DNA from 3 places in the Paenibacillus sp. 79R4 genome. Region 2 is predicted to be linked to each of the others. Evidence: riboswitches for the same ligand, from Rfam matches in the RefSeq annotation. Region 2 holds a riboswitch; each other region holds the start of a gene.
What was found. Region 2 has a riboswitch for cyclic di-AMP ahead of DMN77_RS22005 (C40 family peptidase). Riboswitches for the same ligand answer to the same signal wherever they lie in the genome.
Positions count from the first base shown of each region.

Region 1 (9,965 bases), on a different contig from region 2:
AGAATTTGTGCCAAGCCTGTACTTGCCAGTGGGTAGACAATTCCGCAGAGAATGATAAAAATGATGCTGAAGCGGAGAGCAACCCATAAGGCCGAGCCCGAGACAGATAACCACGATTGCTTACCGGATTTAGTAACTGCCATACTTGATTACTTCCTTTCTGAATCCATAAATTAGACCCATAAATGCACGAGCAGGTCGATCAGTTTAATACCGATGAACGGGGCCACCACACCGCCCACGCCAAAGATCAGCAAATTTCTGCTTAGCAGACGCTGTGAGCTCATGGGCCGATACTTGACTCCACGCATAGCAATTGGGATCAAGAGCGGAATAATGACCGCATTGAAGATTAGGGCGGACAAAATCGCCGAGAGCGGCGAACCAAGCCTCATCATGTTAAGTGCATCCATCTCCGGGATAGCCAGCATAAACATCGCTGGAATAATTGCAAAATATTTGGCGATATCATTAGCAATACTAAATGTAGTTAATGCACCGCGCGTCATCAAAAGCTGCTTGCCGATTCCTACGACCTCGATCAGCTTGGACGGATCAGAATCGAGATCCACCATATTCGCCGCTTCCTTGGCGGATGCCGTCCCGCTGTTCATCGCCAGACCCACATCCGCTTGCGCTAATGCAGGAGCATCATTCGTCCCGTCACCGGTCATTGCAACTAGCTTTCCTTGCGCTTGCTCACGACGGATGACATCGATCTTATCCTCTGGCTTGCATTCAGCGATGTAATCATCCACCCCAGCTTCTCTGGCAATCGTAGCAGCGGTCAGCGGATTATCACCGGTGCACATAATCGTTCGAATTCCCATTTTCCGCAATTGCTCAAATCGTTCTTTCATGCCTGGTTTAACGGTGTCCTTGAGATGAATAATGCCATAGATCACTTCATCCACCGCAACCGCCAGCGGCGTCCCGCCCGCCGTAGCCACTTGATTAGTTGTTGCCTCCAGGTCATTCGGAATAGAACCGCCTTGACTGCTGACCCATTTTGTAATTGCATCCACAGCGCCCTTGCGGACTTTCCTGCCATCCTGCAGGTCGACGCCGCTCATACGCGTCTCCGCTTTGAACGCAATGCTCTCCCCGGCAGCGGCTAAGGATTCGTCATATTCGAGCCCCTGTTTGCGAAGCAATTCAAGCACGGACCGTCCTTCGGGTGTCTCATCGAATTTTGAGGTTACCGCAGCCCAACGGGCAAGCTCCTCTTCAGCTCTACCAGCAACGGGGAGAAATTCCGCCGCCATTCGGTTGCCAAAGGTGATCGTCCCTGTCTTATCGAGAATCATGGTGTTGATATCTCCGGCGGCTTCTACGGCTTTACCGGACATCGCCAGTACATTGTATTGTGTCACCCGGTCCATTCCGGCAATCCCGATGGCGGACAGCAGTCCTCCGATCGTTGTCGGGATTAGACAGACCAGCAGCGATACCAGTACGGTGATCTCCAGATGAATATTCAGATAATCAGCAATCGGCTTTAAGGTAATAACCACAATCAGGAAAATAACCGTTAATACGGTAAGTAAAGTCCCCAAAGCAATTTCATTTGGCGTCTTCTGACGTTCTGCACCTTCAACTAATGAAATCATCCGGTCGATAAATGACTGTCCAGGATCGTTCGTAACACGAACAACAATCCTGTCGCTGGCGACCAGAGTTCCGCCTGTAACGGAGCTGAAGTCGCCGCCAGCTTCCTTAATGACCGGAGCCGATTCCCCCGTGATCGCAGATTCATCCACCGAAGCCAGCCCCTCGATAATTTCACCGTCTGCCGGGATCATCTCCCCTTGCGAGACAACGACAATATCGCCTTTGCACAACTCGGAGGAAGGCACGCTTTTCGTACTGCCGCCTATTAATCGGTTTGCCATAACTTGCTGCTTCGTCTTCTTCAGGCTGTCCGCCTGGGCCTTCCCTCTACCTTCCGCAAGAGCTTCAGCAAAATTCGCGAACCATATCGTAATCAACAGGATTAAGAAGATGGCCACATTAACCCCCGTATTGTGATCTTCCCCAAGCAATCCGGGGAACAGGATTTGCAGGAGTACGAGGAAAGCTCCGATTTCTACAACGAACATGACCGGATTCTTGATCATCCACAGCGGATTCAGCTTTTTCAAGCTTTCCAGCGCGGCTCCTCGCATCATTTTTCCGGATAACATCGATTTATGCCCAGTGCTCATGTTTAGCACACCTCTTTAAATTATTTTAGCGTCAAATACTCAGCTACAGGACCTGCGGCAAGCACCGGCAGAAAAGTAAGAGCTCCGATTAGCAATACCGTTCCTACGAGAATTCCAGCGAATAATTTATTGTCAGTCCGCAGCGTACCGATCGTCTCCATGACAGGCTCTTTCTGCATTAAGGACCCTGCGGCAGCTAACAAAGCAATCATGGATATATAGCGGCCCAGAAGCATGACCAAGCCGGTCATAATATTCCAGAATGCAGTATTATCCGCGAGGCCCTCGAAGCCGGAGCCGTTATTTGCGGCAGAGGATGCATACTCATACAGCATTTGCGACAGACCGTGATACCCCGGATTTGTGACTGCGTCGTACCCTAACCCTGTCATAGCGCTGATTGCTGTTGGCGCAAGCACAAGCAAGGGATGGATAAGAATCGCAATGGCGATCAGCTTCATCTCCCTGGCTTCAATCTTCTTGCTAAGGAACTCCGGCGTTCTGCCGACCATTAATCCACAAATAAATACGCCGAGTATGGCGTACATCACCATGTTCATAAGTCCGACGCCCTTCCCGCCAAAGACGACGTTCAGCATCATCTGGGCCAGAGCTGCCAGGCCGCCAAGCGGAGTAAGCGAATCATGCATATTGTTAACGCTCCCCGTAGTCGCAGCGGTCGTAATCGCCGTAAAAATCGCCGAGCCCGCAACCCCGAAACGCACCTCTTTGCCCTCCATATTACCTTGCGTGAGGTCTATTCCAAGCGTATGGAAGAGCGGGTTCCCGGCCTTCTCGCTGAAATAGACCAAAGATAGAAATCCAAGGAACAAGACCATCATCGCGGAGAAAATAACCCAACCTTGCTTCTTATTGCGGGCAAATAAACCGAATGTATAAGGCAGTGATGCGCTGATCAGCCACATGGACCACATCTCTATTGCATTCGTCAACCCGCTGGGGTTCTCGAACGGATGAGAGGAATTTGCTCCAAAGAATCCACCCCCGTTCGTACCCAAATGCTTGATGGATTCCAGCGAGGCCACCGGCCCAAGCGAGATTCGCTGTACAGTCCCTTCCAGCGTGTTCACAGCCGTGGCAGGCTGCAAGGTTTGCGGAACCTGGAGCGCCACCAGCAGAAGCGTTACGATCAGCGAAGCAGGCAGAAGAATACGAACGATCGCCTTTACAAAATCCTCGAAGAAATTCCCCAGCCGTTGGCCTCTCCCGGTAATCCCGCGGATAAAAGCAATAGCAACGCATAGACCTGTAGCCGCCGATGTGAACATCATCATGGTGATAACAGCCATTTGCGAGAAATAGCTCAGTGCTGTCTCCCCGCTATAATGCTGCAGATTCGTATTGGTCATGAAGCTGATTACCGTATTGAATGCCAGCGTCGGCTCCATACCACCGCTTCCTTCGGGATTCCAAGGCAACCACTGCTGCAGGCTGAGAAGCAGGAAAGCGATGGTCATCAACACCACATTGGTGGCCAGCAAGCTGATAATATATTTCTTCCAATCCATCCCTTCGCGCCGCCGGTAGCCGGCTATGCTGAAAATAAACCGCTCTGTTGCTCCGAAGATGCGATCACTACGATTCGGTACATTGGAGAAAACATGATATATATAAGTTCCGACCGGCTTCACCAGCAATAATATGACGCCGATCACGATGAACATTTGTAAATAATCCATTACACACTCACCCCATCAGGAATCCTGTTTATAAATTTTAAGCTCCGGCTTATTGCTCAAGCTGTGGCTTTGCCGTAAGCAGAAATCCAACCTCTCCGCTCACGGAATGGATGACATAAGAAGCTCCCAGCCCTTTGTAAATCATGCGCGGATTTTTATTCGGAGTAATAATGAAAATCTGATCCTGCGTCCATCTCCGGCAGATTTGCAAATAGCGACAAGTTAATGTCATACTCAGTTCAAAAATATAGCAGCGGCCGATTGGAAACGGCGGAACGATCCAGCTCTGCTCGTCATCCGTCTTGATGCGCAATACATGTCTTACGCCCAGTTTATGAAGGACTTCTTCCTCCTTCTTGTTGTTCACCAGTACCGCGAAATTACGCTTCGCTGCCATCAGCAGCAAAATGAACTTCAGTCCAACCGGGTTCGGGGCTGCTACCAGAACAAACTCTCCCTCCACTTGAGAACACCCTCCTTGAATTTGCAGAGGACAACACAAGAGAAGCCGCAGGAAAGATAGTAACCTTCCCCGCGGCTTTATGGGTGGTCTTGGACCCACTATTCGGCCTTTGGTGGTTGCCTCTTCCTTGACGCTTACGAGGTTAGCTGACGGATTCGGGCGCGGAAGTCGCCCTACCTTGAAGAATAGATTATCCTCCAAGCGATTCACCCCATGGAACTAAGGTTGAGAAGCCCGCGGAGCGGACATCACTCAGTACCGTTGGTTCCCCCGCTGCTGTCCTATCCACGACAGCATTCAGCGTTTTTTGATGGATCATTTCATTGTATTTCAATTCATTTTTCAAATTAGGGCGCAAAAAACCACAGAGGCAAACGGTCCTCTGTGGCCGAATTTATTGCGGCTCGCAGTCACCTTTCCTCTCTCATACCCACGCTGACGGAGTTAGCTGACGGATTCGGGCGGTGAGAGTCGCCCTACCCGAGAAGAGTCCATGGTCTCTTCCTCAGGATTCACCCCTGTCCGAATGGGCCTGTGTTGGCTCTCACACCAGCCCTGGCCCTTCAGACGTCGCGCAAGCCGCATTGATCATCACGCAGCAAGCACTTGTTGGTTCCCCCGTTCCCTGGAATATCCCAGAGATTAAGCGATCGGAATTGGTTAATATTGATTATGGATTATGGATTGAATCATACCGCTGCAAGGGTTGACTGTAAAGCCAACTTCCTGGCAAAAAAAGCGATAAATTTAAAGGAATACGAAAATATACCGCTTACATTGATATGGCGCTCTCTAATTTTCGCTATAGCTCATTTCTACTCTTGATTTTGAATTCTTTTATAAGAATTCCACAGATTATAGCAAACGACCTCTGGACTCTCCCCTTTACTGGAACGTTATACTCGGTAAGCAAGTGCAAACCCTATCTATATTGCCTTCGGTTCGACGCTTGGCGGCTTCGTTGCCATAAACAGTCGATTGATCGATGTGTCCTGGTCCGGGGGAATAGTCACCATTGCCGCCGCTGTTTTGACCGGGATTAGCTACCGTCTGGATCATCATAGCTCACAGCTATGCAGTGATCCGGCAGGCGCAAAATGTTAATACTGCACTGGCCAGCCAGCAAAATTTTACTCATGCCTCTGCTTCGCTATAATAGAGTTAGTTCATTATTTTGCCAAAAAGGAGCGATATTTGTGAAACTAACGTATCTCGGACATTCATGCGTATTTTTAGATACCGGCGATTACCGTCTGATCATCGACCCATTCTTGACCGGAAATCCTAAAGCAGCTGCTATGGCAGAAGATATCGATGTCGATTATATCCTGCTTACCCATGGGCATTCGGATCATATCGGGGACGCTGAGGCGATTGCCAGAAGGACTGGAGCCACCATCGTAGCTATTGTTGAACTGGCCGACTTTTTTAAGCAAAAAGGGCTTAAGGCAACCGGGATGAACCTGGGAGGCTCATCCAACTTCCCGTTCGGCAAGTTAACCTTCACCCCGGCTCTCCACAGTTCATCCGTAGAAGTGAACGGAACCAATGTCTACTTGGGAGTTGCTGCGGGCATTGTGCTTAATATCAACGGCTTCATCGTCCATCATTGCGGTGATACCGCACTGTTCAGCGATATGAAGCTCATCGGAAGCAAACATAAGATCGATCTCGCCTTCATCCCGATCGGCGATTTCTTCACCATGGGACCGGAGGACGCCCTGCTCGCTGCCGAATGGATCGGCGCCAAGCACGTGGTCCCGGTTCACTACGATACATTTGGCCTCATCAAGCAGGACGGAGCACAATTCGCCCACCAATTGCAAAAGCTTGGCATATCCGGCCATGCCCTGCTGCCGGGCGAAAGCCTCGATCAAGCTCAATTGGAGCGTTAACTGACCATTCTCGTCTCACTTCATCGACCGCTCTATTTATTTTGTATCCGGGCCATTAACCCAGCTGGTCAGGCCATCCGCCCATAACCGACCGCACCGGCTGCACCTACCGCCCAATGCTGGCCTGATACTGGCACGACGCTAGTCCGATGCGGGCACGATACTGGGCTAATGCTGGCCTGATACTGGCACGATGCTAGTCCAATGCTGGACCAATGCTGGCCTGATACTGGCACGATGCTAGTCCGATGTTAGTCCAATGCTGGACCAATGCTGGACCAATGCTGGACCAATGCTGGACCAAATAAAAATAGCTGCTTATCAGCAGCTATTTTTATTTCTAACGAAACTACAGAACGTTATTGGCTCCCCAAAAGCGGGAAATTATTTTTAACGAAACACCATATCGTTATTTGGGCGAAATACCAGCAAAAAGAGATAATTCTTGTTCAATAGCGATACCCAGTTTCGTTAAAAATCTCAGCGCCCCGATTTGAAGCCAATAACGATACCACGTTTCGTTAGAATCTCCAAAATAGTAGATTACGCAATCGGGTCCATGTTGCCTTCCCGAATCAAATCGGGAAGTACCATATCCCGACCAACATAATGCCGTGCGAAACTTACAACAAGAAGCAGATGCAGATTCGCTTCAGCAAACAGCGTTTCGCTTCTGCATCACCTTGTTCTCCCCTTTATGCCAGCTCAATTTTTCATTAGCGCTCCCTTGAACAGACAGGCACAGAGGCGCTTGCTAATCCAAAGCTAGTCCAAAAGTTCCTTCCCTTTTGTCTCGGTACCTAGCCAGAGGACGGCAATCGCGCCGATCAGAACCGTAACGAAAAACAGCCAGAAGATCGAGCTGATCGCTACCTCCCGGGCTACAAGCCAGCCAACCAGGAACGGAGCGATTACCCCGCCAATCCGGCCGAAGGAAGCAGCGAAGCCAACACCTGTCGACCGGACCTTGGTCGGATACAGCTCCGGCGTATAGGCATACATGCCTCCCCACGCCCCCAGATTAAAGAAGGACAAGCAAATCCCCGAGGCGATCAGCATCCCTTCCGTCGTTGCGCTGCCAAACCAGGCCGCGCTTGCAGCGGTAAGCACCAGGTACAGGACTAATACGAATTTCCGGCCGAACTTCTCTATGAAGTAGGCAGCCGTGAAATAACCCGGCAATTGAGCCAGGGTCATAATCAACACGTATTCAAAGCTCTTGACGAGGCTGAAGCCCTTCAGGACCATGACCGAAGGCAGCCATAGGAACATGCCGTAATAGGAGAAGACTACAGTAAACCATAAAATCCAGAGCATGATCGTCGAGCGTCGATGAGGAGCTGACCATACAGATTGCAGCTTCTCTCTGACCGAAAACCGCTGTTTCATGGCATTCGATTGCTCGATAAACCGCGGCGGATCTTCAATTGAGCGACGCAAATACAAGGCGTACAAGACTGGCACACCACTAATGACAAAAGCCATCCGCCAGCCGTAATCCGGGATTACAAAATAAGCGATCAGCGCTGACAGAATCCAGCCGAGGGCCCAAAAGCTCTCTAGCAAAACGACAGCCCGCCCCCGATCCTTGGCGGGTACAGATTCCGAGACCAAGGTGGATGCTACGGGCAGCTCACCGCCAAGCCCAAAGCCGGCGATAAAGCGAAGCACGCACAGTATGGCAAATCCTGTAGCAGCAGCGGACAAACCGCTCGCTGCAGCAAAAATAACCAGCGTCCAGAGCAGCACCGCTTTACGGCCGAATTTGTCGGCCATCAGACCCGCCAGAGCGGCCCCGAACACCATGCCGATCGAGTTAATGCTTGTGAACAAGCCTGTTTGTTGTGGGGTCAGCCCCCAGTCCGCCGCCAAAGCAGCGGCGATAAACGATATAATCCCGACATCCATCGCGTCGAACATCCAACTGAGGCCAGCGCTAAATAACAGCTTCCTCGTCTTCGGCTTCGCCGCTATATTTGCTGTACTCATTGTGCCACCCCATTCTCCACTCATATCTCTATTTTACATTTATACTTTATAGGCGATTATGCCGTCATGCTGCGGTCCCGCTTGATCATATTCCGATTTCTGAACCAGAAGATGATGGTAAGGGCGACCAGAAAAATAATATAACTGAATATTAGCTTGCGAAGATCTGTGTCTGGAAATACGACCGATGCGCTTAATATTCCATACAGCCATATCCCGGACAGGTTGCCAACCATATTTGACCATGTATACGATGATAGCTTCATATTGGATATAGCCGACATGAACGAGATCAAATTGTTAGGCATAATCGGCAGGGTGCGCAGAAATATTACTGCCCATACGCCATACCGCTCCAGGCCTCTTTGCCATTTCTCATATTTTTGCAGCTTACGCAGCCATTTGCGGTTGAACCAGTCAGCGAATAAGTAGCCGCATAGTAAATATATGATCATCCCGGCGGCCGTTCCGGCGATCCAGCTGGCGATGAGTCCATCCGCGATCCCCAATACGGAGATATGCAGCATGACGATTGTCGCAAACGGGAATATGCCGATCGTTCCTTGCAGAAGCGCCAGCGGAATCGTAATGATCAGTATAGAAAAACCGCCCAGCTGTGTGGCATTAATCAGCCAACTCGTCCATTGTTCTATCCATTCATTCAAGCGATTTCTTCTCCATTCTCGACTCTTCGGGCCAAGATGTGTAACAATATCACTTTGCAGTGAGAAATCTTTCGGCCCAAAGCTCGATTAGTGTTCAACTCTTCTTCCCAAAATAACAAGATCGCGCTCAATTCCATCCATATTAGCAACACGAGGCAGGTGCGCCCACCGTTCAAACCCGAACTTCTCTAACAGGGAGAGACTCGGCTGGTTGTGGGCAAACACAAAACCAAGCAGCGTATTCACCGCGATTCGCGGACAGAAATCGATCGCCCGCTGAAGCAGCAGACTGCCCAAGCCCTTACCACGGCATTCTGCGGAAATATAGATGCTGATCTCCGCCGTCGCCAGATAAGCTGGTCGTCCATAGAACGATTGAAAGCTGAGCCATGCAACGATTCTTTCCCCCTCCTTAAGTACCCATAGCGGTCTAAAATCCGGGGCGTGCTCTTCAAACCATAATAGGCGGCTGGCTACAGTGATCGGCTCCAAATCAGCCGTAACCATCCGTCCGGTAATCGTCTCATTATATATATCTACAATGCGGCCCAGATCTTCAAGAACCGCATCCTCAATGACATATTGTTCATCCATCCGTGTACCTCTCCTAGTTCTGCAAGTCTGACTGTAATCAACCTTGTATCGTCTTCTTGAACTGTTTAATGATGCCGAAGTGCATCCCTTCGTGGTACAGACTGAAGCTCAGCAAAGATCCGATGCGATCCATCGTGAAGCCTGAGCTAGTCGTAAATGGCTGTACCGTAGGTTCATCCAAGCGCCCAGACAATAGTCTTCTGATCTCTGACGGCTGCTCTCCAGCGATTCGGCACACCTCCGCGAAGTCAGGTTCCTGACCCGTCCATTCCAGCGGTGATGTTCCGTTAGCGAACCATTCCCGATATTGCTCCGGCAGCCCCGAGGGAAGTCCAGCGAGAAGAAAGGCAAAACGGTCCTGTACGAAGGCGATATGCCCCAGATTCCACAAAATATGATTGCGGAACCCATCAGGAATCGTCCGCACCTCTTCCTCTGTTAACCCCTGCACCATC
Region 1 covers NZ_QJOT01000002.1:392,278-402,242, reverse strand. Annotated here, with positions in the region: gene kdpC (potassium-transporting ATPase subunit KdpC) at 1-143, opposite strand, end outside; gene kdpB (potassium-transporting ATPase subunit KdpB) at 174-2,204, opposite strand; gene kdpA (potassium-transporting ATPase subunit KdpA) at 2,225-3,904, opposite strand; gene DMN77_RS03760 (hypothetical protein) at 3,954-4,367, opposite strand; cyclic di-AMP (ydaO/yuaA leader) riboswitch at 4,484-4,680, opposite strand; cyclic di-AMP (ydaO/yuaA leader) riboswitch at 4,786-5,026, opposite strand; gene DMN77_RS03755 (metal-dependent hydrolase) at 5,564-6,262, shown strand; gene DMN77_RS03750 (MFS transporter) at 7,028-8,251, opposite strand; gene DMN77_RS03745 (TVP38/TMEM64 family protein) at 8,308-8,916, opposite strand; gene DMN77_RS03740 (GNAT family N-acetyltransferase) at 9,004-9,510, opposite strand; gene DMN77_RS03735 (DinB family protein) at 9,548-9,965, opposite strand, start outside.
Region 1: it holds a riboswitch for cyclic di-AMP, as region 2 does, so the genes downstream of both, DMN77_RS03760 (hypothetical protein) here and DMN77_RS22005 (C40 family peptidase) in region 2, are expected to answer to the same signal.

Region 2 (9,965 bases):
TTTCTATACGAGCAAGGAGAAGGGGACAGGCCTCGGACTAATGATCAGTCAGCGTATCATAGAAGGCCATAAGGGAATGTTTGAAATCGATAGTGAGCTGGGTAAGGGAACGACCGTGACGATTACCCTGCCGCGAATCAAGGAAGTTCAAGAGCCAGTTGCGACCACAACGGGCGAAGAAATAGCATAACGGGGTGACCATACAACGGTGAGAATCAATAAATTTATCAGCGAGACAGGCTATTGCTCCAGACGGGAGGCAGACAAGCTGGTCGAGTCCGGCAAGGTAACGATTAACGGTGTAACCGCTCAGCTGGGAAGTCAGGCCGAGCCAGGAGATGATGTGAGGATTAATGGGGCTCCTCTTCAGGAGAAGCCGTCTAAGCACGTCTACATCGCTCTGAATAAGCCTGTCGGGATTACGAGTACGACAGAGCATCATATCAAAGGCAACATCGTCGATTTTATTGGACATGAAGAACGTATTTTCCCAATCGGACGCTTGGATAAGGATTCCGAAGGATTGATTCTGCTAACCAGCGATGGCGACATAGTCAACAAGATCCTGCGGTCTGAAGGCAAGCATGAGAAGGAATATATCGTTACAGTAAACCGCCCGATTACGCCTTCGTTCCTGAAAGCGATGGGGGAGGGCGTTAGAATCCTGGGCGCCATGACCTTGCCTTGCCAAATTACAAGAATCTCTGATCGAACCTTCCGGATTATACTTGTCGAGGGCAAGAATCGCCAGATTCGCCGTATGTGCAGTGCGCTTGGGTATGAAGTACAGAAGCTGCAGCGGATTCGTATTATGAATATCCAGCTTGGATCATTGAAGGTTGGAACGTGGCGGGATTTGAACGAGCAGGAGAAAAGAGAGCTTGGTGGGATGTTGAATTATAAGCTGTAACAAGCTTGGTAATTATATGAGACCTTCATGAACAGCACGAGGTAATAAAAAAGATGGAGCCAGAGTTCTGGTCTCCATCTTTTTTTATTCATGAGCCGTGGTTACACCTAGCTTCTGATCCGGATCGACATACTTGCGAATAATCGATACTTCGACGCGGCGGTTCTGTGCTCTGCCGACTGCTGAGTCGTTGGTGGATACCGGATGATACTCGCCGTATCCAATCGCACTGAACTTCTGTGGATCAAGCTGTGTATTCAGCATCAATATCTTCATAAAATTCAATGCCCGGGCGGAGCTAAGATCCCAGTTTGAAGGGAATTCTTTATTGGATATCGGTACATTGTCAGTATGACCGGAGACGATAACCTCATAGTCCGGGAACTGCTCTAGCATGTCCGAGATGGCTTTGGCCAGCTTACGGGCATCCGGCTTCACCTCGGCTTCTCCTGAAGGGAACAGCGCTTTGTCGCTGATCGTAATCATCAGCTGGGACTGATTGAGCTTCGTATCAAGATCATTGGTCAGCCCATTCTGCTTAATATAGTTATCCAATTGTTTCTTAAGCCCTTCCAGGTTTTCCTGCTCCCTACGCTTAAGCTCGTTTACACTCGCTTTTACTTCGTCCGGCTTAGGCTGTGCTTTGAAGGATTGCATGTCGTTACTATTGAATGAGCTCTGATCCAGAATCCCCGATCCGCCGCTGAGCACGTTGTTAAAGGCATCGCTGACCGCTTTGAATTTCTCCGCGTTCACGGAGCTCATTCCGAACAGGACGATGAACATGGCAAGCAGAAGGGTCATAAGGTCAGAATAAGGGAGCAGCCAGCTCTCGTCTGCATGCTCTTCATGCTCTTGATTGCGTTTATTCCGTTTGCGCACCTTCACCCGCCCCCTTTTCTAGGATTTGAGCGCGTTCGGCAGGGGTTAAGAATACAGCAAGCTTTTGTTGAATTGCGATTGTAGACACCCCGGATTGAATGGATAACAGGCCTTCTACCATCATGAGTCGAATCTCTATTTCTTTCTTTGAGAGACGTTTAAGTTTATTGGCAATGGGATGCCACAGTACGTAACCGGTGAAAATACCGAACACGGTTGCGATAAATGCACCTGAGATCGCATGGGAGAGAACATCGACATCGCTCATATCTGACAATGCTGCAATCAGACCGACAACGGCACCGAGTACACCGAGCGTAGGAGCATACATTCCGGCTTGTGAGAAGATCTGCGCCCCTGCCTTGTGTCTTTCTTCCGTAGCGGCGATGTCCTCTGTCAGGACATCCTGTACAAATTCCTGATCATTGCCGTCAATGATCATCCGCATTCCGTTCCGCAAGAAATCGTCATTAATTTCTTCTACCTTGGCTTCCAGAGCGAGCAGCCCTTCACGGCGGGTAATTGTGGCCCACTCCGCAAACAGCGCAATCAGTTCACCCTTCGTAATAATTTTTGGCTTGACGACCGTCATTTTGAGCAATTTCGGAAATTTCTTCAGCTCAGATAGCGGGAACGCCATGAATAGAGTCGCAGCGGTACCCACGAAGATAATGACAAAGGCCGCGGGGTTGGAGACCAAGCTTTCGATCGGCGCACCTTTTAGGAACATTCCCCAAATGAGTGCTACGAGTCCAAGAATAAGTCCAATAATCGTTGAGATTTCCATTGCACACCTCGTCCTTGAGATAATTATTCCATAATTCTGCCACCCGCATCCTTGCAGAACGGCATTTCTGATTTTATGGAAATGGCTTATCTTTTTTATCGACAGAATTCCCTTTTTTTTTAAGGGCGATTTTCCGGTATAATGGGACTACGATTGAATATTCGTTAGAGTGAAGGGAGAAGAATCATCGTGGGCGTAAAGCATGGCAGAGATTATGAATATATTTTGGCAGATCTCACGAAGGCGGTAGGCCAGATATCTGATAGCTATATTTTCTTTGAGATGGAGGCTTCTGAATGGGAGATCCTCTCGAAGGAGGAGAAGCTGGAGGTCCAGGAGGCGCTGGCCGAGGACTTGTTCTTTGCGTTAGGCACGGAGCCGGTTATTTCCGTTGGCAGCGCAGTAGTGATTTATGATGCGGACAACCATCGCATCAATTTCCTAATCGGAGAGGATGAACTGGATTTCGTTGCATTGATTTAATATTTATTCCCTTATTTTGTTTATACAGTAAACGCTATGGTAATATATTGGATAGCATGATCGTTGAATAGAAGAATATAATGAATTAATATCTCATGTACGGTTCAGATGCAAGAATGATATGGGGATATTTTTTGAGAACGAACGGGAGGTAGAAATAAAAATGCCGTTTACACCGCAGGAAATAGAAGCGCATTTAGAGAGACTGGAAGGATGGGAGCTAGAGGAAGGACGATGGATCGTTCGCAAATATACCTTCTCTAATTATATGAAGGGAATCGCTTTTGTCGATGAGGTTGCAGCCATATCAGAGGCGTTCAATCATCACCCTTTTATAACCATTGACCATAAAACAGTGACGCTTCGGCTGACATCATGGGAGGAAGGCGGTATAACGGCCGTTGATATTAAGGAAGCACAGCAGTACAACGAGGCTTTCGAGAAGGCGCGTTCTGTAGGCTGATGCATCGATAGGCTTCTACCCCGGCTGGAAGTGGAACTCAATGTTATACAGCCGGCTCGTATAGAAGAACGCCCACCAGGGATCCCCTTGGCGGGCGTTCTTTGTGCTGCGATTATTTTTGCTCCGCAAGCCAGAGGGCTACGTTCGCAATTTCTTCGTCCTTCAGCCTATCCTTAAAGGTCGGCATTTGTCCTTTGCCTTTCTTGATGATGCCGTAGAGCTGATCCGCTGTTAATTGAGCTCCGATTTTCTGCAAATTCGGACCAACTTGACCTTGCAGTTGATCGCCATGGCAACTGATACAGTTTGCCTTGATCGTAGCATCGGCCTGATCAACATTGAGAGTAATTTCAGGCATGGTTGGCTTGGCCTCTTTGGCCACTTCCTCTTTACCAGGTAAGGTGAAAATTAACACGATGGCCATAATGAATGCCACGCCGAGTAATCCGCTCATGATCCATTTCTGCACACGAATCGCCCCTTTTATGTAAGCTATCCATTCCATTATACCGGAACATTGCAGTGGATCATAGCGTTTGTGACAAAAAAAGTAATGATAATTTAGTGTTTTCTTGAAAATATATGCAAATCATCACAGACAACATTAAAGTTCAATATGACCAGACTCTCCCTCTTTAGGGAATCCGCGAAATACCATACAATAGTATGGTTTGGAAATGCCGCCGGGCGTCATCTTCTCATATAGATCAGTAATCACGAAGCCCGATTTCTGGTAGGCTCGGATCGCTCTTTTGTTCCAGGTCAGAACCTCAAGATCCACCTCATTATCAGGCTTACGACGCAGCGCTTCCTCCACGATCGCGATGACAAATGATTTACCGTAACCATGGCCGCATAAATCAGGTCTCATCCCGACCCCAATACGGGTTACTCCTTTGAGGGGAAAGTATTGGGCAAAGCCCGCGAGCCCGCCGTTTTCATCCAATAGGGAGGCGTATTGTTCGGCCCGTAGTGCAGGATTGCCGAATTCTACATCGAGCGCCTTCATCTGCTCCCAAGGGAGCCAGCTATATACGTCATAGGGAGAATCGTAGCGCCAGGTGCAGATGTCTGCGCCATGGTCTTCTTCCATAGGTACAATAAGAAATTTCGGAATATACTTTTCCATATTTACGCCTCCTTGCTTATTGCATGATACGATGCTAGATACCTTTTTAAACTCACTCTAACGGGAATTCTATTCCTTGTAAAGGTGTTAGTGCGATTTTAGAATATTTTGCTTGCACGATGCGCTACAGGATCGGAGATAAAAAAATGCAATTGATTCCGGGCGTGGAATCAATTGCATTATATAGTTATAAATGATGATAAATGAATGAATGAAAGTTAAATGGTTGAACGCTGAAGATTAGGCTTGGGCATACAGAGAATAAGTATATTGGCTAAGGATACGCTTGGCGCCTACATAACGCGTTTTGTAGTAGCTATTGCTCAAGCTGTCGATCCGAACGCCTTTAGAGGAGGAAGAATGTGCAAATTCTCCATTACCCACATAAATGCCTACATGGGAGACGCCTTTACCCGTCGTATTGAAGAAGACGAGATCGCCAGGCTTCAGCTGGCTCTTGCTTACTGCAGTGCCTTGCTTGAACTGATCTGTTGATACGCGAGGTAGGGTTACGCCCATTTTCTGATATACGTATTTGGTGAAGCCTGAGCAGTCAAAGCCGCTGCTGGCGCTAATTCCACCAAGTCTGTAAGGTGTACCGTATACCGAGTCAACAACATTAGTAAGAGTGGTACTCGCAAAAGCATTGCCGCTTTGCATGGTGAAGAAGATGGCTAGGCTTGCAGCGGCTGCGATGATTGTTTTTCTCAAGATGTAAGCTCCTTCCAAGGCCTGCGAGGTTAGCTTGCGGATTCGGTTGAAGGTTCCCTATGGCGGCAGGATTGCGGCCAATTCACCCTAAATGGTTCTCCCGTTTCCCGGGTGCTGGGGAATTCGGCTGTTCTTAGTTGATGCACCCAAAAGTTACGATAGTTACAACAAAGATTACAAACTTGTTACTATTACATTGGTCATTTTACCAAACCCGCCCAGGTTTGACAAGCTTGTCGATAGATTTGATCTGCAAGTCGGTGTTTCTATCCAGGCAGATAGGCATAAAGGGCCAGAAGCGGGGAAAAAGCAGGCCCTTAGACAAATAAAAAACCCACGGTTATGATTCCAAATGAATCTCCGTGGGTTTAAAATTCGTTATTATTCTACATCATCGTGGTCTGTAACTTCTCCAGTAACATCTTCGTACTTATCAGAACTCATAACGCGCTTAGCTCCAACATAACGATCTACATAATATTTCTCGCTCAATTTGCTGATTACAACGCCCTTGGAAGAGGATGCATGAGCAAATTTGCCTTCACCTACATAAATACCTACATGGGATATGCCTTTGCCTGAAGTGTTAAAGAACACCAGGTCGCCAGCGATTAGTTCATCCTTGGATACGGATTCGCCCATTTTATATTGCGATCCCGATTGGTGAGGAAGCTTGACCCCGATCTTGGAGAATACATACATCGTGAACCCTGAGCAGTCAAACCCGGAAGTCGTTGTCCCACCGGATACATATTTCGTTCCTAACGCTCCATCAATAGCAGAGTCTAATTTGGAATCAGCGAAAGCGCTACCAGTTCCGATGGAGAAAAGCAATGTAACACCAAGAGCTAATGTAGTTAACTGTTTCTTCAAGAAAAATACTCCTTCCGATTGCCTACGAGGTTAGCTTAAGGATTCGGTTGAAGGTTCCCTATGATCCCTCTCTAGCGAGATCAATTCACCCAAAGTGGTTCCCCCGTTCCCCGTGGAGGGAATTCGGCCATGATTTCGTAAATAATTGTTATAATTACACTCGCAATTGCTATTACTTGACTTATTATGACAAGAATGATTACAAAACTGTTACTGAATTTCTGCTGTTGTTATTGTAACAAAGAGAAGTATATTTTGGCAATGCCTAATTCACAAGATTCAGAGACAAAAACAAAGAACAAGACCTCCGATTCTGGCGGAGGCCTTGTGGTATAAGGGATTATAATGGTAAAAATAATTTAACTTTTCTGTGACTTCATTTCCCATAGTTGATATTGAGAGGTTACCTCCCAAACTCGGAACAAACTTCGTATGAAAGGATAGCTTTGCTGCAGAATAAGAGCGAGTATTCCGGTCCAAATCCACGATACTGAACCAAAGATGAAGAACAGGATCAGGGCAAAAATGCCGAGTAAGAGAGAGATGCCCGCTCCAGGAAGCACATATCGAACACCTATCAGAATAGAACCCCATAGCCCCTTTTTGAAAAGATAGCCAAATTGTGCGAACAGCAAGCATTGGTCAATAAGCCAGCAATAGATCAACCAAGCGAGCAGAACGGCCGACATCTTCAGCATGGGAGCAATCTGTACCGAGCCTGAGCGAAGCAGGTCTGGCAGAATTCCCTGGACGTGAGGGAGAATCCATAATAGCGGCAGACTGATTAATATAAGCTCAATAAATAGGAACAAGAATACCGGCTTTCCAAACTCCTTCATGCCGCGGAATAGCGGAAGTCCGCTCTTTCGCTCCTCCTTGGGCATTAAGCCATACAGGACTCCCGCCTGGAGCAGAGGCGTCACTAGTAGTCGGATGAGAGCCATACCGAGCAGCAACCCCAGATAGAGACGGATGTCGGGGCTATGCTTGAGCTCGTATTGGCCTTCCAGGAGGAATAGAGCCTGGCTGAGCATGTTGGGCGGGGGATCTGGGTATCTAACCAGGACCTCCGTAACTACTGAATTGACGAGCCTGTATAAAAATAGTCCCCATAGCAGCTGATATAGAAACAGGATGATAATAGAGGGAAGCTGGTTTTTTATAAGACTCCATCCACTACGTATATAGATCATACTTTTCCCCCTCAAAGTTTTGTTAAGGTATGCCTCCGTAGAATAAGCCGCGGACAAAAACTTGCTACGGAAGCATATACAGCATTTATAAAGGTTGGGTACCTACCATAATAACGAGCCGAGTACGGTTTCCAGCAATTTGACAATCGTTAAGGTGGAGCGGGTTCCCACAGGCTCCTGAATCTCCGCCTTCAGGTAGTTGTTAATGTGTTTATTCTCAAGAACGAGCGCATAATCAGGATCGATTTGTACCCAATCCACAGGCTCTTTGTATTGAACCTTGATCTGGAGGGTGTCGTTATCCACTTTCCAAGTCTTGCGCAGAGTATGTCCATCCTTGAACGAGAGCAATATGGTTACCTCTGGATAGTCGGCGCCCTTACGGCTTATATCAATGATGGACTCATAGATCGATCCGTTGCCGCTGCTTGAATCGGAGGGATGAATTTGAATTCGATCCACTGAAAAATCAGCCATTTTGTCGCTATATACGTATTGGTTGAAGTAATCCTTCCACGATCGGCCCGTGATTTGCTCGACGGTCCGCTGGAAATCTTTTGTTGTCGGATGCTTGAAGCGGTATTTTAGGCTGTAGCTGGACATAATTCGCTTCATCGTCTTGGCGCCTACTTGCTTCTCAATATCAAGCAGGACCAGCTTTCCTCTATAATAAGCATTCTGTGCGTATACATCGCTATCCCCATATTTCCAGGCATTCTGGGTTAGGGAAGCTGGAGAAGTGATGATGGCGGATTGGACCGGAAGCGGAAGGTTAGTAGCGAATTCTTGCTCCATCAGCTTATCCTCGGCATAGGAGGCGAATCCTTCATCCAGCCAGGCCTCTTCGAACTCATTACTTGCGATCATTCCGTAGAAATACTGGTGAGCGATCTCATGGATAACGGTACGTTCCAGCTCATTGTAATCCGGGGAATCGCTCTTTGCTCCGAAGGAGGTGACCAGCGTTGGATACTCCATGCCCCCCGCGCCGTTTGCCTCGGCAGGCGGGACTACAATCGATAACGTAGAGTATGGGTATCGTCCATACCACTTGCTGAAGTTGGCTAAGGCTACCTTGGCGGCATAGAAATAACGCTCCTTCAAATCCTTATGGGCAGGATCAAGATATAGCTTAATCCTTACGCCAGGAATCGTGTCAGAAGAGAAGGGCTCTTCTGCATAGATGAAGTCTGGTGAAGCAGCCCAAGCGAAATCATGCACATCATCGGCATAGTAATGGACGAGCTTCCGTCCGTTCTGGATGTTAGCTGCTTTGGTCGGGAAGCCGGTGGCGGCAACGGTATAGTTGTCGGGGACATCGATCTCCACACTGTATATACTGAAATTGGAATAGAATTCTGAATTGCCATGGTATTGATGCAGATTCCAACCTTCAGTGGCTCGTCCCCTGGTTCCGGCAGGCTCGTACACGCTGATCTTGGGGAACCATTGGCCAGCCATAACAAAATCGCCAGCGGCGCCCATGCGGGCAAAGATCTTCGGCAGCTTCACGGTGAAGCTGATCTTTAGGGTAATGCTCTCCCCGCCTTGGACGGAGACAGGCAGACGAACTCTAACCAGCGTCTTGTCCTTGGCATTGCCGTCATCGGGTTGGACATATTGAATCCGATGAAGCAGGGAGATCCCATCGGTTGTCCGAATTTCGGTCAGCTCCATCGATCCCCAGCCATCCTTGGGCATGGCGTCGTTTCGCAGCTTGCCGCCCGATTCCTTCATAAATGTACTGTCTGCCGAGGCAAAGGCATTCGGATATAAATGAAAGTAGAGCTCGTTGACCGATTTCTTGCCAGGATGCGTCCAGGTAATCGTCTCAGAACCTGTCAGCGTATTCTCTTGTTCATCCAGCTTAACGTTGATATGATATTCCGTTACACGGTTGCTGAGCACCTCAGCGGTTGGCTGCTGGATGCTCTCGCTCTGAGGCGCGGAGGATACATGCTCTATCCCAGCTATTTGCCCAGGCTTGTTCTTATCTAAGGTGAAGGCAGCCTGATGAGTTTGGCTCTGTTGGTAGAAATACAGGGCCGTTCCGGCGACGAGGCATAGAGCGACGAAGGAAAGGCCAAAGATCAAAATTCTTCGGGTCATACAATGGATACCTCCCGTTGACAAGCATCTACAGCATGTATATGTTTGCATTTGGAAGATTATTAGCTAAAATTAAATTAAGTTGAGGAAACCGTTCCGACTGCAGCTTGATGGCGTTGTTCGCTTTGAAATACACAGAGTATGAACGAAAAGGGGAATTGGAGGATAATATGGACCAATCACAGAAGACGGGGAAGAAGATTTTCGCCCTTAATATTATTAGTAATGAAGAGAAGAGCAAGCATAAGGGTTTTGGGGCGGGTTCAATTGATCTGAACAGTATGTCCCCGGTTATTATCGATGTTGATGAGACGTATATTGATATCGGAGCCATGCATGCGAAGAGTAAAGTGGAGAAGGGGATTAAATTCTCTGTAAATCGGGAGGACGTACCAAATGGTCGTCAGGTTTGGATCGTTTGGGTA
Region 2 covers NZ_QJOT01000023.1:12,566-22,530, forward strand. Annotated here, with positions in the region: gene DMN77_RS21965 (HAMP domain-containing sensor histidine kinase) at 1-190, shown strand, start outside; gene rluF (23S rRNA pseudouridine(2604) synthase RluF) at 209-910, shown strand; gene motB (flagellar motor protein MotB) at 995-1,792, opposite strand; gene motA (flagellar motor stator protein MotA) at 1,776-2,579, opposite strand; gene DMN77_RS21985 (hypothetical protein) at 2,769-3,062, shown strand; gene DMN77_RS21990 (4a-hydroxytetrahydrobiopterin dehydratase) at 3,226-3,525, shown strand; gene DMN77_RS21995 (c-type cytochrome) at 3,638-3,994, opposite strand; gene DMN77_RS22000 (GNAT family N-acetyltransferase) at 4,130-4,654, opposite strand; gene DMN77_RS22005 (C40 family peptidase) at 4,895-5,365, opposite strand; cyclic di-AMP (ydaO/yuaA leader) riboswitch at 5,369-5,504, opposite strand; gene DMN77_RS22010 (C40 family peptidase) at 5,747-6,238, opposite strand; cyclic di-AMP (ydaO/yuaA leader) riboswitch at 6,242-6,377, opposite strand; gene DMN77_RS22015 (hypothetical protein) at 6,598-7,431, opposite strand; gene DMN77_RS22020 (M1 family metallopeptidase) at 7,534-9,540, opposite strand; gene DMN77_RS22025 (YwhD family protein) at 9,711-9,965, shown strand, end outside.

Region 3 (9,965 bases), on a different contig from region 2:
GGAATACAGCAAATGTAAATAACTTTCAATCAACATTCCTTTATCTCCTGAAAAGTTCAACGTTCATTAGGGAATTCTCTATTCCTCATTAAAAAGGAGAAGGGCTCCACTGTCGATAGCTGAACAATCCGGATCATCGGCAGTTGTCTTTCTCCCTAATTTTATTATCAAAGTTGTTATTCAATACCCGTATATCCGCGGGCTTCGCAAGAAACATCATAAGCGCAGAAGAACAAAGTTCTTCATTATAAGAATAGGTCCTTCCAAGAAGAACAGCTGCATTATAGATTCTTTGCTTCTGGCCTTCCGCAGCCGTTGCCCCGCTCATCCATCAAATCGTACGAATGTTTCCGACAAGGAAAAACGACGGCTTCATCCATAGATATTTAGAAAAGATGCTTGGGATACTATCCTGAGCATCTTCTTTATTCGGCGCTGGTCCCTTCCAGCCAACTATCGTTAATGACTCAATTGGCCTATAATAATAACTGGAGGAAACAGGACTCGTCAGCATTCGCTTAGGCCCGGTTGAATTCAAGTCAAGCTTCGATGGTGAATAGGTTCTCCGTGTTACTTCGTGTTAGATATAGGTTTTATGAATATCCACGGAGTTGAAGAAATTCTATCTCGGAAGAATACCTGCCCTGAATCGCGATCGCTCAGCCTTGAATTTGCCCCGATCGGTTTCCTTATCCAAAGTGGAATTTTTGAATTACCTCTTAATAGTTATCTCAGAAAGGAAGTATCAAATACTTATGAACGCTAAATGGTCCGGACTTGAAGAAAATATGAAGCAATCCGGGATCGATACCATGCTCATTACGGATCCCAAACATGTATATTACTTAACGGGCTTTCTGAGCGACCCCCATGAGAGATTTCTGGGAGCCATATTGCAGACTGGCCATGAGCCATTCCTGCTCGTTCCGGCCCTCGATGAAGAAGCCGCCTGTGCGGCGGCGGATATTACCGATATTATCACGCATCAGGATACCGATAATCCTTATCAGATATTAGCAGCAAAGGTACAAGGCAAGATCGGAACATTGGGTCTTGAGAAAGAAAATCTGTCCATGGCCCGCTATGAAGCGCTGCAAGAAGCCCTCTCCTTCTCGTCAAGCTTCGATGTCGGCCCTTGGCTGCGTGAGCTGCGGATGCATAAGTCTCCTGAGGAAGTCGCGAAGCTGCGCCACGCCATTTCCCTGATCGAGCAGGTATTGCAGGCGGCGCTCAAGCAGGTGAAGGAAGGCGTGTCCGAGAATGAGATGGTAGCTGAGGTCGAATACCAGATTCGCAAGCTGGGGGCAGACGGTCCTTCCTTCGATTCGATGGTATTATTCGGTGAGAATGCCGCACTGCCACACGGAGTTCCAGGCAAAAGACAGCTGCGCCGCGGCGATCTGGTTATGTTCGATATCGGCGTCTACGCAGACGGCTACGCTTCGGACATTACTCGCACCTTCGCCTATGGAGAGATCACGGACGAACAGACCCGGATCTACAATACCGTACTTGCCGCCAATGAAGCGGCAATTGCCCACATTCGTCCCGGCGTTACTTTCGCCTCGATCGATAAAGCAGCCCGAGACTTGATTACCGAGGCGGGTTACGGGGAATATTTCCTGCATCGCCTTGGTCATGGACTCGGCATCGATGTTCATGAATTCCCCTCCGTGCACGGATTAAATGAACTCACGCTCTCCGCTGGCAACGTATTTACCGTCGAGCCTGGTATCTATGTTCCCGGGATCGCCGGCGTCCGGATTGAAGACGATGTGCTGGTTACCGAAGCCGGCGTTGACGTGCTGACCCAATTTCCGAAGCAGCTCACCTTTATCGACTAATCTGCCATAAGCAACATCGTGCTCTAGTCAACAACAAAACCTCCAGAACGCGCGAATGCGGCCCTGGAGGTTTTTTGGCTATTATTTCACTTGATCGAGTTCCGGCTCACCGTCCGGATGGAAGTTGCGTGCAATGTACAGAAAAGGCGTACCCACCGCGGTCAGTGCAAATTTTATTATATAAGTAGTGAACAGAATTTCGAGCCATACGTCAAAGCTGTATTTACCAATAAAGGCAATTGAACAGAAGATCAACGTATCGACAAAGGAACTGATCATCGTGCTTCCGTTGTTCCGAATCCAGAGCTGATTGCGCAAAGGATAGAAACGGCGAATCCAAGAATACAAGCGGATATCGAGAAACTGACTGATGAAATAAGCGGTCAAGCTGCCCAGCGCCAATCTTGGCATCAACCCGAAGATCGTCTTAAGCGAAGCTTGCGCCAGATCACCTGGCTGCGGCTGGAACACAAGAACCATCTGCATCAGAATCGTCGTCATAATCAGCGTGAAGAAGCCGAACCATACCGCCTTCTTGGCCTCTTGACGCCCATACTTCTCATTTAGCAAATCACTCGTCAAATACAGGCTTACATACATTGTATTGCCAAGTGTCATCACAATGCCGAACATGTCAATCGTCTTAACGACTTGAATATTGGCGATAACCGTGGCAACCCCGATCCAGGCATATAATCCCTTCTTGCCGAACCAGCGATAACAGATCAGGAAGAAGGTGAGATTTATGAGCATATATATAAGGCCCCAGAAAAAGTTAAACATAACATGCCTCCTAGTTTTGGTTACGCGGGATGGTTACGAACCGCGGCTGATATTCAAATCAGCATTTTCTACGATAACATAGCTTTTCGCAAGTTGCCACCCTATTATTTCTTCCATTATAGAGTTGTACAAAAAGTTTGTTTTTAATCAATAAAACAGGCCCGGGAAACGGCTAAAATTCACTATCTCGAAACAATGAAATCGCTATCAATAAAAAAATAAATAATATCATTGTTTAAATGTTTCATTTTATCTTACAATACCTTTATATGTCTTTTATTCTAATGCATCATACATAAATAGGTATTAAGAACTAGATTAATAGAAACTCAGGGGGATATCAATGCGAAAATTTAATCACTCCATTGGTCGCAAATTTATGCTGACTTTTGCGGTCATCACAATCCTGTCATCCATTTTATTCAGCACAACCTTCTATTTTATTGCCATGAGTATTATTGACGAGAATGTACTTCCTCAATTCGATGAGGTTCTGCATACAAGCTCCAGGGATATTTACAAAGGACTTGATAATTCACAGGCTCTTCAGCTTATTAAAGGCAACGAAAATTCCCGCTTTGCCGTTGAGTCTTACCTCAGCAAGAAGGTTGAGGAATTCCATCTGCATACCGCTTATCTTCTCGATGTCCAAGAAGATAAGGCAATCGTAATCGGAATCAATAAAGATTCGATCATGAAGGTTGGAGACGAGCTTGAGATCCATGAAGCGATGAAAGTACAAGATCCTGGCAAACTGAGCGTCAGCGAGCTGTACAGCGATCAATACGGCGTGCACAAAACGGCCTATATCCGCCTGTCCGGCAGCACGGCTGTTCTGGCTGTAGGTATGGATGCAAACTTTATCAAGCAGAAGGAAGATCAGATTCTATGGACCGGAATCGTGATCGCTGCCCTTGTCATTGTGCTGGCGCTGATCGCAGCTTATGTGAACAGCAAACGCATTATCAAGCCGATCAAGAATTTGGCGGCAGTAACCAGACAAATGGCGCAGGGAGATTTAACCCAACAGATTACTATTACGGGACGCGATGAGATCGCGGAGCTCTCGGCCAGCTTCCAAACGATGATTACCGAGCTAAAGGAAATGATCACCAAGGTTCAAAATAGCTCCCACGGGGTGATCCAGGGCTCCGATCAGATCTATCAATCTGTGAATACCTTCCAGAATTTGATCGAGCATTCCGGCAATTCGATGCAGGAAATTGAGAAAGGCAGCACCATCATCGCCGGAGCCGCCGCAGAAAATGCCCGTGCGATGGAAGAAATCTCGTTAGGAATTCAGCATATCGCCGGCTCCTCGGCTGAAGTGACGGAACGCATCGGTCAAGCTTCAGATGAAGCTGACAACGGGAATGAGCTGGCCAAATCGGCAACCGGTCAGATGCAGCTTGTCGAGCAGGCCGCCGCAGCGCTGCTCACGCATATTTCAACTCTGAACGAACGTGCTTCATCCATCATTCAAGTCGTAGATTTGATCTCAAGTATTACAAAACAGGTTCATATCCTGGCGCTGAATGCAGCGATTGAAGCAGCACGGGCTGGAGAGCATGGCAAAGGCTTCTCCGTCGTCGCCGAAGAAATTCGCCTGCTTGCTGAACAGACGAGGGATGCCACAACGAAGATCAGCGAATACTTGCTAAGCATCCAGGAAGAGACTGTAAGCTCGATGCAGACGATGCAGCGTGCCACCCGTGAGATTAGTTCCGGTACGGAGCAAGTGAATCAGGCAGAGCTGGCGTTCAGCCATTTGACCGAGCTGATCTCGGAGATTAACTCCAGCGTTCAATCCGTCTCGGCGGCAACCGAGGAAATCTCGGCCAGCACGGAGGAAGTCACCGCCTCTGTTGAAGAATCGGCTAATATAACCGGGAAATCCCTTCTTAGCATCGAAGAAATCTCCAACAACACCAGCCGACAAATCGAGGAAATGAAGAACCATGTAGGAGCGATTGAACAGCTCCACCGCCATGCTCTTTCCTTAAGCGAGGCTGTAGATAAATTCAAAGTTTAAATGAGATCAGTAAACCAAGAAGAACCGCCGGAATTAATATTCCAGCGGTTCTTCTTGGTTAAAGACCTACCTGCCTCTTACAGTTCATTCACCGAGACAGCCTCGGCCAGCTTCTTCTCGGGTCTTTTCCAATACGATTCATTACCGGGAAGATCATCAAACCAGGCTGCATCCTCCGGACATTCAAGCACCATGAACTTCCCATATTCATCCTCACGGGATTGATGATATTTCAAGTACGCCATTCCGTGCTCGATCGCCAATATTTCGATTTTGCCGGATGTATGGCTCATCGATAAGCGAACGCGCTTGCCCAGACCGGAAGTACGGGCCTTAGCCCCTTCCACCAGTTGATAGGCCCGCTGCAGCGGAATCACAAAATCGGAGTTGCCGGCGACCGGGCGGTTGATGAAGAAATAATAAGGCGTCACGCCTGCCCAGGACAATTTGTCGAGCAGTTCCCCAAGCACCTTCTCATCATCATTAATTCCCTTCAGGATCGGCGTCTGATTCACAACGATGGCTCCAGCTTTATGCAGTGCCTCGAAGCATTTGCGCGCTTCCGCCGTAATCTCCCGCGGATGATTAATATGCGCCATTACATAAATGCGCTTCTCCGCTGAGGAGAATTCAGAGATCAACTGCAATAGATCAGGATCTTCATAGATCCTCATCGGATTGAACACAGGGATCTTCGAGCCAAGCCGGATGATCTTCACATGATCGATCGCCCGTAGCCGTTCGAGGATAATGCGCAGCTTGGAGGTCGCAAGGATCAGACTGTCCCCGCCCGTCAATAACACATTGTTGATCTCAGGATGCCTGGAGATATATTCAATCCCCGGCGTGACATCAGCCATCGCTTCCTTCACATCATTGCGGAATAACCGCTTGCGGAAGCAGTAGCGGCAATAAGCGCCGCATACCTCAGAGACGATTAGAAGCGCCGTTGTCCGGTACTTATGCTGACAGCCGGGTACGACATAATTCGTATCCTCGTCAGAAGCATCCCAGCGCCCATATTCGCGCAGTTCCCCCGTATTCGGAATCACTAGCTTACGAATCGGATCCTTAGGATCGTCCCAGTCAATCAGGTTCAAATAATAATCATTTACCCGGAACACGAATTTGTCAGTAATCGGACGCAATTGCTCCCGTTCCGCCTGGGATAGCTGCGTCACCCTATCGATATTTGTAATGTACTTCGGGCTTGCCATACACCATCTCCTCCTTTATCTCAAACAACATCGCCGATTCGTAAAGAAGAAGCATGGAAACCAAAGATGACAGTGCAGCGCAAGGCATTAGATGCCGAGTAATAACGGGTCATATTGCTTACAATTTAAAGATTCATAAACGCAAAAAGACCCGTAACAGGGTCATTGCAAAGCGGTATAAATGATGACCCATCCACTGCTGACGAGGTTAGCTGACGGACTCGGGAAAGATGGTTCCCTACGTGTATTTACAACGATTCGCCCCAAAAAATGGTTCCCCCGCTTTTCGACTTTACCATTCGAAAATTAAGCGTATATTTATCGTATTACAAATGTAAGCGTATGTCAAAACTAAGGATTCTTTGGAAGGCCCGCAATTTCATATATTTGATCCATATCCAGATGGCCTCTTACATGATCGGCAAGTCGGTCAAACGCCCTCTCACGCCTGGCCGCAGCGGAAAATGTCGCAGCCAGAGGCTCCAGCCCTTTGGCTTGTCTAATGCCATCCAACCAAGCCCGGCGATACTCATCACTATTGAAAAGACCGTGTAAATACGTACCAAACACTCGCCCATCCACACGGCAGACGCCCTCCGTGCGTTCCCCTCCATCAGCGCTTTCAACCAGGAATAAGGACATTGCTTCTTTCTCCCTGTTATCTATACTTCCTGTTGTACCGTGTGAGTTCGCTACGGTGTCAGAGTTCGATGACTCTAAACCAAACCCAGCCTGACTTGAGTATACCGTCTCCCCGGAGTGAATTTCGTAGCCGCCAACGGGGATAACGGGCTCCGTTGAATAAAGGCGGAGCGAGGCATCAGGTAGAACATGTCCTGTGGTGCGGATTGTTTTTTTGCCAGGGAGAAACGTCGTTGTCAGCGGCAGCCAGCCAAGTCCACGGGATCGCTTCACCTTGCCGGATTCAACAGCCTCCGGATCAAGCAGTGCATCCCCAAGCATCTGGTAACCGCCACAAATACCGACCAGTTGCGAATGAGCGCTGCGCTCCAGATGCTGCTCAATTGCCCCATCCAGCCCCTGTTCCCGTAGAAATGCCAAATCGCTGATCGTATCCTTGGAGCCCGGAAGGATGATTACATCCGGCTCTCCTAGCTCCGCCGCTCGCTGGACATAACGCACAGACACATCCGGCTCTGCGTCCAGCATGTCGAAGTCCGTAAAGTTGGAAATACGCGGATAACGAATCACGGCAATATCGATATCGCGGCCCTGCTTAGGTACCGAAGCGTAGGAGTCGAGAATGACTGAATCCTCAGCCTCGATCTCCAAATCCGGCAAGAAGGGCAGCACTCCGAGGACGGGGATGCCTGTCCGCTGTTCCAGCCAATCCAACCCTGGCCGAAGCAGCTCCAGATCGCCTCTGAATTTATTAATGATGAAGCCCTTCACCCGGGCTCTCTCTTCAGGCTCCAGCAATTCGAGTGTTCCGACCAGAAATGCAAACACCCCGCCGCGATCGATATCGCCGATCAAAATAACCGGAGCTTCCGCCCATCCAGCCAGATTCATATTAACGATATCACGCTGCTTCAAATTGATCTCCGCCGGACTTCCCGCACCTTCCAGCACAACGAGATCGTATTCATCCCTCAGTCGGTTCAGAGCCTCCATCACGATCGGCCGGGCCACGGGCAGGAACTCCTCGCGATATTTCATCGCGCTCAGATGCTGATAAGGCTTGCCGTGAACAACGATCTGCGAGTGCATATCTCCCGTCGGCTTAATCAGGACGGGATTCATATCCGTTGTCGCCTCGATTCCACAGGCTTCAGCCTGCACGCCCTGTGCGCGCCCAATCTCCCGGCCATCGGCGGTAACATAGGAATTTAGCGCCATATTCTGCGATTTATAGGGCGCCGTCCTGAGTCCGTCTTGAACGAAAATTCGGCATAAGGCAGTCACGATGACACTCTTGCCTACATCAGAAGCCGTTCCCTGCAGCATCAGCACAGCGCCCCGATGGCTGGAATCTCCGCAATTCCGCTTTGTATCTTTTTCCTTTATAGCAACTTGCTCTCTTCCTAAATCCTCTTGCCTCATCGATCAAACCTCCACTTCACTCATTGAAAAAGCAAGCAGGCGAGCAGTAGCAATACCGCCTCCAGCCCTTCATTGATTGCGCCGTAGGTATCGCCCGTCAAGCCACCCAGCCTTGCACTCATCCGGCTCGCCATCCAGGAACCGACGCCCCAAGCTAATAAAGGAGCAAGAGCATAATAGATCATTGGGCTGATCATATTCAGATCTCCCCATTGCGGCACGGCGGCCAGCAGAAGCAGTCCTGCCGATAGCACCAGAGCCAGTAAAGTCGCAAGCAGCGTATCCCGGACACTTTGCCCCCGGAATCGTCCGGCCAATCCTTCCCCGCCGCGCGCGGTCGGCCAATGGCGCATCGCCAGCGCCATGAACCAGCGGCTCCATACAGGAGCCGTCATTATGGCTGCTCCCGATACATACAGTCCGCGGCTCAGCAGTGTGGCAAGCAGCGACATTTTCAAGAGCAGCAGCAGCACACAGGCTAGCACACCCATCGCTCCAACTCGGCTGTCCTTCATAATCTCCAGCATTTTCTCACGGGGACGATAGCTCAGGAACGCATCGGCAGAATCCATCCAGCCATCCAAATGCAATCCTCCGGTCAGCCAGACCCAAGCGATCAGCAGAAGGACCGAGACCGGCAGTACAGGCAGCGCCAGGCTAGCCAGCACACCGATGATCCAAATAACAATGCCGATCGCCGCGCCGACGAGCGGATAATATTTGGCGCTCCTCTTCAGCAACTCCGGTGTAAAATCAAGCTCGGCTCGCACCGGAAAACGCGATAGAAATTGAAAAGCGGCCAAAATTGGCCGTCCTTGTTGTCTCATAATCGATACTCCCTGCTCTTGAGTTCAATGGGAATTCCCGCAGTGACGAGAAATACTTGCTGCGAAATCTCAGCCATTTTGCGATTCATAATTCCAGACAAGTCCCGGTAGACTCGACCCAGACGGTATTCAGGCACGATGCCATCCCCGACCTCATTCGTCACTAGTACCAGATTGCCGGAATAGGACGAGACGACCGAAGCTAATCGTTCGATCTCATCCAGTACCTGCTGCTCCACCTCCCGCCCGTCGCCATATGCGAGCAATATATTAGAGAGCCATAATGTGAGACAATCCACCAATACAACAGGTTCGTCTGCCACAGGCTCATTGATCGAGGAAGAACTGCGATCGTTCGACTGAGCCAACTCGCATAACAGCGCGGCAAGCCGCAGCGGCTCTTCCTTCGTCTCCCAAGCAAAACCGCTGTCCACCCGGACGCTCTGATGCAGCCTGATTCGCTCCCGCATCTCATCGTCGAATGCTTGTGCCGTAGCAATATAAATCCCTCGCTCCGCCTGTTTCATGCACCATTTCTCGGCAAAAGAGCTCTTGCCGCTTCGCGCCCCGCCGGTCACCGTAATGATCATACGGATGCCTCCGGCCCAGTCCCTTCGCCTGTAGAAACCCCGGCACTCTCGAAGGTCGCCATCTCCGACATTACACGGCAGATCGCATCAATCAGATGCAGCGCCAATACGCCGCCAGTCCCTTCGCCCAATCGCATGTCCAGATGCAGCATCGGGGCAAGCCCCAGCTCACCAAGCAGCTGCTCATGCCCCTGTTCATGCGAAGCATGCGAGGCGATCATATAATGCGCAGCCTCTGGGGCAAGGCGCTGCGCAATTAATGCCGCTGCACTGGAGATAAATCCGTCAATGACGACCGGACAATGGTGGGCAGCGGCAGCCAGAATCACCCCGGTCAGGCCGGCGATTTCGAGCCCGCCAATCTTGGATAGTACATCCAGCGGATCGTTCATATCCGGCTGGTTAACATCAATTGCCTTCTGGACGACAGCAATCTTATGCTGAAGGCGTTCGTCATTAAGACCCGTTCCCCGGCCAACGCATTCCTGCGGCGATTTTCCGGTCAACACGCTCATCACTGCCGCACTGGCCGTGGTATTACCGATCCCCATCTCGCCGGTCACGAACAATCTTGATCCGTTGGCTACTGCCGCCTCCACCGTATCGAT
Region 3 covers NZ_QJOT01000007.1:93,400-103,364, reverse strand. Annotated here, with positions in the region: gene DMN77_RS11620 (M24 family metallopeptidase) at 756-1,844, shown strand; gene DMN77_RS11615 (queuosine precursor transporter) at 1,926-2,627, opposite strand; gene DMN77_RS11610 (methyl-accepting chemotaxis protein) at 2,971-4,659, shown strand; gene DMN77_RS11605 (KamA family radical SAM protein) at 4,737-5,876, opposite strand; cyclic di-AMP (ydaO/yuaA leader) riboswitch at 6,059-6,199, opposite strand; gene DMN77_RS11600 (cobyric acid synthase) at 6,228-7,844, opposite strand; gene cobS (adenosylcobinamide-GDP ribazoletransferase) at 7,961-8,767, opposite strand; gene cobU (bifunctional adenosylcobinamide kinase/adenosylcobinamide-phosphate guanylyltransferase) at 8,764-9,357, opposite strand; gene cobT (nicotinate-nucleotide--dimethylbenzimidazole phosphoribosyltransferase) at 9,354-9,965, opposite strand, start outside.
Region 3: it holds a riboswitch for cyclic di-AMP, as region 2 does, so the genes downstream of both, DMN77_RS11605 (KamA family radical SAM protein) here and DMN77_RS22005 (C40 family peptidase) in region 2, are expected to answer to the same signal.